DNA from 3 places in the Nonomuraea sp. NPDC050540 genome. Region 1 is predicted to be linked to each of the others. Evidence: riboswitches for the same ligand, from Rfam matches in the RefSeq annotation. Region 1 holds a riboswitch; each other region holds the start of a gene.
The links. Region 1 has a riboswitch for thiamine pyrophosphate ahead of tenA (thiaminase II). Riboswitches for the same ligand answer to the same signal wherever they lie in the genome.
Positions count from the first base shown of each region.

Region 2: it holds a riboswitch for thiamine pyrophosphate, as region 1 does, so the genes downstream of both, thiC (phosphomethylpyrimidine synthase ThiC) here and tenA (thiaminase II) in region 1, are expected to answer to the same signal.
Region 3: it holds a riboswitch for thiamine pyrophosphate, as region 1 does, so the genes downstream of both, thiO (glycine oxidase ThiO) here and tenA (thiaminase II) in region 1, are expected to answer to the same signal.

Region 1 covers NZ_JBITHA010000004.1:46,783-50,029, forward strand. The annotation lists gene ACIBI5_RS14640 (MarR family winged helix-turn-helix transcriptional regulator) at 1-93, opposite strand, end outside; gene ACIBI5_RS14645 (MFS transporter) at 183-1,361, shown strand; TPP riboswitch at 1,330-1,424, shown strand; gene tenA (thiaminase II) at 1,412-2,083, shown strand; gene ACIBI5_RS14655 (hypothetical protein) at 2,064-2,573, opposite strand; gene ACIBI5_RS14660 (TetR/AcrR family transcriptional regulator C-terminal domain-containing protein) at 2,644-3,247, shown strand, end outside.
Region 2 covers NZ_JBITHA010000002.1:535,685-538,931, forward strand. The annotation lists gene thiC (phosphomethylpyrimidine synthase ThiC) at 1-1,202, opposite strand, end outside; TPP riboswitch at 1,195-1,307, opposite strand; gene ACIBI5_RS08855 (DUF6458 family protein) at 1,348-1,608, opposite strand; gene ACIBI5_RS08860 (shikimate kinase) at 1,639-2,124, shown strand; gene ACIBI5_RS08865 (GNAT family N-acetyltransferase) at 2,134-2,682, shown strand; gene ACIBI5_RS08870 (protein kinase) at 2,780-3,247, shown strand, end outside.
Region 3 covers NZ_JBITHA010000003.1:392,610-395,856, reverse strand. The annotation lists gene ACIBI5_RS12145 (Rv2175c family DNA-binding protein) at 1-275, opposite strand, end outside; gene ACIBI5_RS12140 (NAD(P)/FAD-dependent oxidoreductase) at 306-1,460, opposite strand; TPP riboswitch at 1,519-1,635, shown strand; gene thiO (glycine oxidase ThiO) at 1,625-2,809, shown strand; gene thiS (sulfur carrier protein ThiS) at 2,925-3,125, shown strand; gene ACIBI5_RS12125 (thiazole synthase) at 3,118-3,247, shown strand, end outside.

The DNA.
Region 1 (3,247 bases):
GGAGACCCGGCCGATGACCCCCATCGGAGAGGGGTCGATGTCGGGGCGTTCCCTCTTCCACTGGGCCAGCAGCATGTCCACCGCGTCGCTCATGCGAAACCTCTTAGCGTTCATAGACTTGACGTTCACACAATAAAGTGATGATATCTCAACGTTGAGATTATCAATGAGAGGTGATCAGCGTGTCCATCGTCACGCAAGAAGAGGTCTCACTGAAGGAATGGCTGGCCGTGGCTGCCGTGGCCGTGGGCACGTTCGCCATGGTCACCGTGGAGCAGCTGCCCGTGGGCCTGCTCACCGCCATCGGCGGCTCCTTGGACATCTCCGAGGGCGCCGCCGGGCTCATGGTGACCGTGCCCGGCCTGGTCGCCTCCGCCACCGCGCCCCTGCTGCCCGTGGCGATCGGGCGGCTGGACCGGCGTACCGTGCTGATCGGGTTGCTCAGCCTGATGGTGGTGGCCAACGCGGTCTCCGTGGTGGCGCCCAACTTCGGCGTCATGCTGGCCTCCCGGTTCCTGGTCGGCATCGGGATCGGCGGGTTCTGGGCGCTCGCGGCGGGCATCGCCGTACGGCTGGTGCCGGAACGTCATGTCGCGCGGGCCACCTCGCTGGCCTTCGGCGGTGCGACCGCGGCGAACGTGCTCGGCGTCCCGGCCGGGACGCTCATCGGCGGGCTCACCGACTGGCGGGTCGCCTTCGCCGCCGTCGGCGTGCTGGCCCTCCTGGTGGTCGGCGCGCTGCTGTGGCTGCTGCCGAGGATTCCCGCCACCGCCCCCGTCCGCCTGCGCGAACTGCCACGCCAGTTCCGCAACCCGGTCGTACGCGCCGCCGTCATCTCCACGTTCCTCGTGGTCAGTGGCCAGTACGCCGCCTTCACCTTCATCAGCCCGATCCTGCAGAACGTCTCCGGCGTGCCCGCCGACCTGATCGGCCCGGTCCTGCTCGGCTTCGGCGTCGCCGGAGTCGTCGGCACCTTCGTCGGCTCCTCCTGGGACGTCCGGCGCCGGGTCGTCACGCTGAGCGTGACCCTGGCCGTGATCATGGTGATCTTCCCGCTGGCCGGCACCACGCCGGTGACCGGCTCGATCCTGCTGCTGATCTGGGGCCTGGCCTACGGCGGCGCCCCCGTGGCCGTGCAGACCTGGATCCTGAAGGGCGCCGGACCCTCGGCCGAGGCGGCGACCGCGCTGAACACCACCGTCTTCAACCTGGCCATCGCCTTCGGCGCCGCGTTCGGCGGGATCGTGGCCGACAACCTGGCCATCACCGGCGCCCTGTGGTTCGGCGCCCTCCTGATGGGCCTCACCGCACTGGCGGCTGTTACTGTGAGCGCGCGACGCGGGGTGCCCGCCAAGGGCTGAGATCCAAACCCGTCGAACCTGATCTAGTTCGGACTAGCGAAGGGACTGTCGTGTTCACCGACGACGCCTGGAACCAAACCGCCGGCCTGCTGCGGGCCATCCACGAGCACCCGTTCAACACCGCCCTGGGCGACGGCACGCTCTCCCGTGAGCGCTTCGCCTTCTACATCGTCCAGGACGCCCGCTACCTGGAGGCGTTCGCCAAGGCCCTGGCCACCGCGGCCGTCAGGGCGGCGGACCCGGACGAGATGGCCTTCTGGTCGCAGGCCGCCCACGACGCCATCGCCGCCGAGCGCACCCTTCACGAGGGCTACATCGAGCAGTACGGCCTGACGGCCGCCGACCTGACCGGCGTGCCCACCTCGCCGACGGCCCTCGGCTACTCCTCCTGGCTGCAGGCCACCGCGCTGTCGGCGCCGTACCCGGTGCTGGCGGCGGCGGTGCTGCCCTGCTTCTGGATCTACGAGGACGTCGGCACCGCGCTGGTGGGCCGCAGCTCCGAGACCCATCCGTACCGCGCCTGGATCGCCACCTACGCCGACCCCGAGTACGCCGCGTCGGTCACCCGTGCCAAGCAGATCACCGACCGCCTCGCCGCCGAGGCCGACCCGGCGCTCCTGGAGCAGATGCGGGCGGCCTTCGTGAAGGCGGCGGAGTTCGAGTGGATGTTCTGGGACAGCGCCTGGCAACTGGAGTCCTGGCCTACCGCGAAGTGGCTTTAGCCGCCCGGATCAGCAGCACCACGACGGCGATCGAGCCGGCGGTGGTGAGCACGAGCTTGGCCCAGCTCGCGGCCGTCGCCCATGCGGGCATGGCGTCCAGGGCCGCGGCGACCAGCGCGTGCGTGTCCACGCCGGGCAGCACCGGCTCCAGGAAGCGGGCCGTGAACACCTGACCGGGAATGATGACGACGCCGAGCACGAGCAGGATCGGCTGGAAGATCCAGGACAGGATCCGGCCGATCCGCCTGCCGGTCAGGTTGAGCAGCGCCAGGGCCACCAGGATGACGATGATCACGATCGCCAGGCCCTCGCTGCCGGCGAAGCTGATGCCGTTCCGGGTCAGCAGCTCCAGGGGCTGGTTCTGGCGGGCCATCTCGGTCTCGGCGGCTCGCTGGGCGGCGGCGCCGTAGAAGGTCACGGAGTAGATCCCCAGCAGGAACGGGACCACGGTCAGTAGCTGGATCACCGCTGCGGCGATACGGGCGTTCATGGAAGTCTCCTCATTTTGAACTTAGTAAAACCCTAAGGCGTTGTTGAACTAAGTGCAATATGATGGCGGTATGTCGCTGACCAAAGAGCAGATCGTCCTGGCCGCCGTCGAGGTCCTAGACGCCGAGGGCGTGGCCGGCCTGAACATGCGGCGGCTCGGCGCCCAGCTCGACTCGGCCGCGACCGCCATGTACTACCACGTCAAGAGCAAGGACCGGCTCGTCGAGCTGGCCGCCGACCACGTCTTCGGCGAGATCGGGCTGCCCGACCCGGCCGCCATGGGCTGGCGCGAGGCCGCCGCCGAACTCGCCCGCGGCGCCCACGAGATGATCGTCCGCCACTTCTGGCTGATCCCGGCCATGAGCACCCACGTCATCTACGGCCCCAACAAGGCCCGCTACGACGAGCACTGCCTGACCGTCCACGAATCGGCCGGTTTCGCCGCGCCCGACGCCGACCGGGTCGCCGCGTCGATCCTGATGTTCGTGATCGGCGCCGCGCAGGGAGAGGCGGCCGAGTCGGCCCTGCGCGCGAAGGTGCGCCGCGCGGGCGCCGACGAGGAGAAGCGGATGGACGAGGCGATGACGGAAATGGTCGAGACCGCCCAGCGCTTCCCCCGCCTGCGGGCCCGCCTGGAGCCCGACTACCCCACCGGCGGCGACGCCTTCGAGTTCG
Region 2 (3,247 bases), on a different contig from region 1:
GGCGCGACGTCGGTCACCAGCGGGCCCAGCGTGTAGAACGGGGCGTCGTCGCAGATCTCGCGCTGCAGGTCCACGTTCTCCTTGATCTTGTGCATGGGCACGTGGCCCGGCCCCTCGATCATGACCTGCACGGAGCGCGCACGGGCGATCTTCGTCAGCTCGCCCAGCGTGCGCAGCTCCGCGAACTGCGCCTCGTCGTTGGCGTCGGCGATCGAGCCGGGCCGCAGGCCGTCCCCGAGCGAGAAGGCCACGTCGTAGCCCGCCAGCAGCTCGCACATCTCCTCGAAGTTCTCATACAGGAAGCTCTCCCGGTGGTGGGCCAGGCACCACGCCGCCATGATCGAGCCGCCGCGCGAGACGATGCCGGTCTTGCGCCGCGCGGTCAGCGGCACGTACGCCAGCCGTACCCCGGCGTGCACGGTCATGTAGTCGACACCCTGCTCGCACTGCTCGACCAGCGTGTCCCGGTAGACCTCCCACGACAGGTCGGCCGCCACGCCGCCGACCTTCTCCAGCGCCTGGTAGATCGGGACGGTCCCGATCGGCACCGGCGCGTTCCTGATGATCCACTCGCGGGTGGTGTGGATGTTGCGGCCGGTGGACAGATCCATCACGGTGTCGGCGCCCCACCGGGTGGCCCAGGTCATCTTCTCCACCTCCTCGGAGATCGAGGAGGCGACCGCGGAGTTGCCGATGTTGGCGTTGATCTTCACGTGGAAGTTGCGGCCGATGACCATCGGCTCGCTCTCCGGATGGTTGACGTTGGCCGGGATGATCGCCCGGCCGGCCGCCACCTCCTTGCGCACGAACTCGCCGCTCACCCCCTCCCTGACCGCGACGAACTCCATCTCCTTGGTGACCACGCCCCGCCGCGCGTAGGCGAGCTGGGTCACGGGCGCCCCGGTGGCCCGCAGCGGCTTGTGCCCGTCGCCGGGGAAGACCTCGGTGTTCGCGCGAGCCCAGGCCTCCTGCTCCTTGAAGCCGTCGTCGATGGGCCGCACCTGGCGTCCGCCGTAGCGGGCGACGTCGCCGCGTTCGAGCACCCACACCTCCCGCAGCCGCGGCAGGCCCCGCGTGATGTCGGGGTTGTCCGGCCCGGAGGTGTCGTACAGCTCCACCGACGTCCCGTTCGACAGATGCACCCGCCGCATGGGCACCCGCAGATCACCGAGATGGATCTTGGAAAAGCGCGCGTCACTCATCGCGCAAACTCCCTTCGCCGGCATTACCCGGATCAGGTTCTGGCGGTCGGCGGCTGCTCCAGCCGTCCTCTCAGCCCGTTGCACCGGGCTCCCGCGTTCGGACCGCGCCACCGTACCCCGGCGACCCGGGGTACGCACAAGACCCTTACAGCGGCGGCTCGTCGATACGGCGACGCTCCTCGTAGACCGTCGTCGTACGGCGAGCGTGCGGGTCCTCGTGAATCGGCTCCTCGATCACCCTGCGGGTAACGTGCATCCGGTACAGGCCGAACAGCAACCCGGCCAGACCACCGATCATGAGGACGACGCCGATCACATTGATGTCAAGACCGGCGAGGTCGAACTCGACCGCCCAGGTCAGGATCGCGCCGAGCATGATGAGGATGATGCCTCCGGCGATTGTCATAACGCACCTCCAGAGGAAACACCTATCCCCATGTCGAAGAACAAACCTGTCGTCGTGATCGGGCTCATGGGCTCGGGCAAGACGACCGTCGGGAAACTGCTGGCCCGCGAGCTGGGCGTGCCGCTCAGCGACAGCGACCCGTACCTGCGCGGGCGCTACGGCGCCAGCGCCGCCGAGATCGCGAAGGCGGAGGGCGCGGACGTGCTGCACCGGAGGGAGGCCGAGCACGTGCTCCACGCGCTGACCGAGCCGCCCCAGGTGATCGCGGCGGCGGCCAGCACCGTGGAGGATCCGCGGGTGCGCGAGGCGCTGCGCGCGGCCTTCGTGGTCTGGCTGGACGCCCCCGACGAGATCCTGGCCCAGCGGATGCGCTCGTCCGACCACCGCCCGGAATTCTCGCCCTCCGCCATGCGGGCGCGGCGCGAGCCGTACTTCCTGCAGCTCGCCGACCTGCGGCTCGACGTCTCCACGGCCACCCCGGAAAACACGGCGACAACCATTTACGAGGCTCTATAAATTAGGGAAATGTTCGCGAACAAACCCACCCTCGCCGGTGACCGGGTCACCCTCGTACCCGTCGGGCCCGAACACGTCGAGGGCCTGATCGAGCTCTGCGACGACCCCGAGGTCGCCCGGCTCACGGGCTCCCATGCCCGCGACGGGATCTCCCCCAAGGCGGCCCTGGAGTGGTACACCACCCGGCGCGACCACGAGGACCGGCTCGACCTGGCCATCATGGCCGCGGACGGGTACGTCGGCGAGATCGTGCTCAACGAGCTCGACAAGGACAACCTGTCGTGCAACCTGCGCATCGCCCTGGTCGGCGCGCGGGCGTTCGGCAAGGGCTACGGCACAGAAGCCATCCGCCTGGTGCTCGGCCACGCGTTCGCCACAACCCCTCTGCACCGCATCGAGCTGGGCGTATACGATTTCAACGACCGCGCCAAGCACGTCTACGAGAAGTCCGGCTTCGTGCGGGAGGGCGTGCTGCGTGACGCGCTGCTGTGGGAGGGACAGTGGTACGACTCGGTGACGATGTCCGTGCTGCGTACGGAGTGGAAACCCCTGTCATAATGATCATGACGCACGGGTCCCTCGAGGCGCGCGAGGGACCTGTGGCGTTGCGGCCGGCAACCAATTCCGCGTTGTGCGCATCTAAGGGGCAGTGACGATGCGCTTGGTGCCCGGTGACCCCGAACGGCTTGGCGGCTACTGGCTGGCCGGCCGGCTCGGCGCGGGCGGCCAGGGCGTCGTCTACGACGCCTACGACGCCGAGGGCCGTCGCTTCGCGGTGAAGGTCCTGCACGGCGGGCTGAGCGGGCAACTGGCCAAGGAGGCCGCGGCGGCCGGCAGGGTGGCCTCCTTCTGCACCGCCCGCGTGGTCGAGGCCAGGCTGGACGCCGAGCGGCCGTACATCGTCAGCGAGTTCGTCGAGGGCCCCAACCTGCGCCAGGCGCTCGAACGCCACGGCCCCTACTCCGGCGACTCCCTGCTCAGGCTGGCCGTCGCGCTGGCCACCGCGCTGGCGGCCGTCCACAGCTCGGGCGTCGTGCACCGCGACCTCAAGCCGGAGAACGTGCTGCTCGGGCCGGACGGGCCCCGGGTGATCGACTTCGGCGTCGCGCGCACCACCGACGGG
Region 3 (3,247 bases), on a different contig from region 1:
AGCCAGCGCAGGGCTTCGGCCTCGTCGTAGCCGGCGTCCTGCAGCACGGTGAGCGTGCCTGGCAGGCCCTTCATCACTTCCTTTCCGTCGAGGAAGACCGCGGGCACCTGGGGCCCGCCGCTGCCTCGCCGTACGCCGAGGAGCTTGTGGTCTTTGAGGAGCTGCTTGGCCCGCCCGATCGTGAGATCCAGGCGCGCGGCCACTTCGGGGAGAGTGAGCCACTCGCTGACGAGCTGGTCGGTCTCCCGGTCGATCTGTGCAACAGAAAGCGTCACGAAACCACAACTACCACATGGAGTGCTTGCTCAAACAACACAATCTCGTAGGGTCACATCCGGATCTACCAGGCGTTCCACATCAAGACGGGCGCCAGCCTCGATGAGACGGCGGCCCTGGACGAGGTCGCGGGGCCGATCGGCGGCCAGCACGGCGGTGATCCGATCTTCTGAGGTCAGCCACACCGCCGACCACTTCTGCCCCTCGCGGTACACGACCCGGCCGCCCGCCGGGTGGTATCCGGCGTACTGCAGCATGTGACCGAACTGCTCCGACCAGAAGTACGGCACCGGGTCGTAGACCGCCTTCTCGCCCAGCAGCGTGGCGGCGGCGACGTCGGGAGAGTTGAGCGCGGTGTCCCAGTGCTCGACCCGCATCCGGGTCTGGAACCGGCGCGACCACCAGTTGGCGCAGTCGCCGACGGCCACCACGCCGGGCAGGGAGGTACGCAGGTGCTCGTCGGTGACGACGCCGTTGTGCAGGTCGATGTCGGCGTCGGCGAGCCATTCGAGCACCGGGCGGGCGCCGATGCCGGACACCACCACATGGGCGGGCACGAACTCGCCGCCGACCAGCTCCACACCGCCTTCGACGACCTCGCTGACCATCGTGCCGAGCCGCAGGTCGACGCCCTCGTACCAGGGCAGCGTGCGCGCGCCCATCTCGCCGATCGCGTGCGACAGCGGCGTTCCCGCCGCCTCGATCACGGTGACCACGCAGCCCGCCTTGCGCGCCGCGGTCGCCACCTCGGCGCCGATCCAGCCCGCGCCCACCACGGCCACCCGCGCGCCGGGCACCAGGGCGGCCCGCAGCACGTGGGCGTCGTCGAGCGTACGCAGGACCAGCTGGGGGCCCTCGCCCGGCAGCCGGATCGGCTCGGAGCCCGTCGCGATCACCAGGCCGTCGTAGGGCAGGTCGCCCTCGGTGGTCTCGACCACGCCCTCACGCAGGCTCTTCGCGGCCACGCCCGGCCGGAAGTCGGCCCGCAGGGCGGCCAGGTCGGTGTCGACGAAGCTGTCGTCGCTCGTGCCCAGCAGCACCGCCTTCGACAGGGGTGGACGGTCGTAGGGCCGGTGCCTCTCCTCGCCGAGGAGAGTGATCCTTCCTTCGAACCCGCGCCCGCGCAGCGATTCGACACTGCGTACTCCGGCCAGGCCGGCTCCCACCACCACCACGTGATCCACGGTTCCGACCATACCGGGGTCAATCGTGAGAGTGCCTGCCGAGGCCGTAGGCTGGGACCGTAAGACGCGCGGGAGTCCGGCCTTAACCGGACTGAGAGGAAGGCTTCATCGGGCCTTCGACCGCAAGACACCTGATCCGGATCATGCCGGCGTAGGGAGCGGACATGCACGTGATCGTGGGCGGCGGCGTCGTCGGGCTCAGCGTGGCCTGGCGCCTTGCCCGCTCAGGACGGCCCGTCACCGTCGTCGACCCCGCGCCCGCCTCGGGCGCCACCCACGCCGCCGCGGGGATGCTCGCGCCGGTGAGCGAGGTCACGTTCACCGAGGAGCCGTTGCTGCGCCTGGGCGCGGCCTCCCTGGCGCGCTGGCCCGCCTTCGCCGCCGAGCTGACCGCCGACGCGGGCCTCGCCGCCGGGGCGCTCGACTACCGCGCCGACGGCACGCTCGACGTGGCCTTCGGCGCCGACGACCTGGCCGTCCTGGAGGAGACGGCGGGCTTCATGGAGAAGCTGGGGCTGCGGGTCGAACGACTCGGCGGGCGCGAATGCCGCCGCCTGGAGCCCATGCTCGCGCCGTCCGTGCGCGGCGGCCTCCTGGCGCCCGACGACGCCTGGGTGGACCCGCGCAGGGTCGCCGGCGCGCTGCTGGCCGCCTTGGAGCGCCTCGGGGTCCCGATCGTGCGGGCGCGGGTGCGCGAGCTGCTGCGCGGCGATGAGGGCGTCCAGGGGGTACGGCTGAGCCCGGGTGACACCGGTGACGGGGCGCACCGGGAGGCCGGTGGCGGCCCTTACCGGCAGGAGCGCGGCGAGCCTTACCGGGAGGAACACGGCGGGCCGTTCCGGGAGGAGCTGCGCGCCGAGCGGGTGGTGCTGGCGGCGGGGGCGTGGAGCGGGTCGCTGGCCCCGGTGCCGGTGCGGCCGGTGAAGGGGCAGATTCTTCGCCTGCGCTCGCCGGAGCCACTCCTGGGCAGGTGCGTGCGGGGCACGGTGCACGGCCTGCCCGTCTACCTGGTGCCGCGCGGCGACGGCGAGCTGGTCGTGGGAGCCACGCAGGAGGAGCTGGGGTTCGACACCCGGGTGACCGCGGGCGGGGTGTACGAGCTGCTGCGCGACGCCCGCGAGCTGGTGCCCGGGGTGACCGAGCTGGAGCTGGCGGAGGTGGTGGCGGGGCTGCGGCCCGGCACGCCGGACAACCTGCCGCTCGTCGGGCCGGGCGGTGAGCGGGGGCTGCTTCTGGCCACCGGGCATCACCGGGGCGGGGTGCTGCTGGCTCCGCTCACGGCCGCCGTCCTCATGGGCGAGGAGCGCGAGCTGTCGTCGTTGTGCTCGCCCGCCCGGTTCGCACCCTGAGCAGCCCTGCCGCCCCATACCGGCCGACCAACTACCCGCCTCCCGAACCCGACCACCCGAAGCTCGCCTCCCCAAACCTGGCTTCCCGAATTTTCATCCCGAAGGGGGATATTTCATGAATGTGACGATCAACGGGGCCTCGCATGAGGTGCCCCACGGGACGACGGTGGCGCAGGCCGTACGGACGCTGACGGAAGCCACCAAGGGGGTCGCGGTGGCCGTGAACGACGAGGTGGTCACGCGCAGTTCGTGGGAGACCACGGCGCTGGCCGACCGCGACCGGGTCGAGGTGCTGACGGCGGTGCAGGGTGGATGAGCTGATCATCGGCGGGGAGAAGTTCGCCTCCCGCCTCATCATGGGCACCGGCGGCGCCCCCTCGCTGGACGTGCTCGACCAGGCGCTGGCCGCCTCGGGCACCGAGCTGACCACGGTGGCGA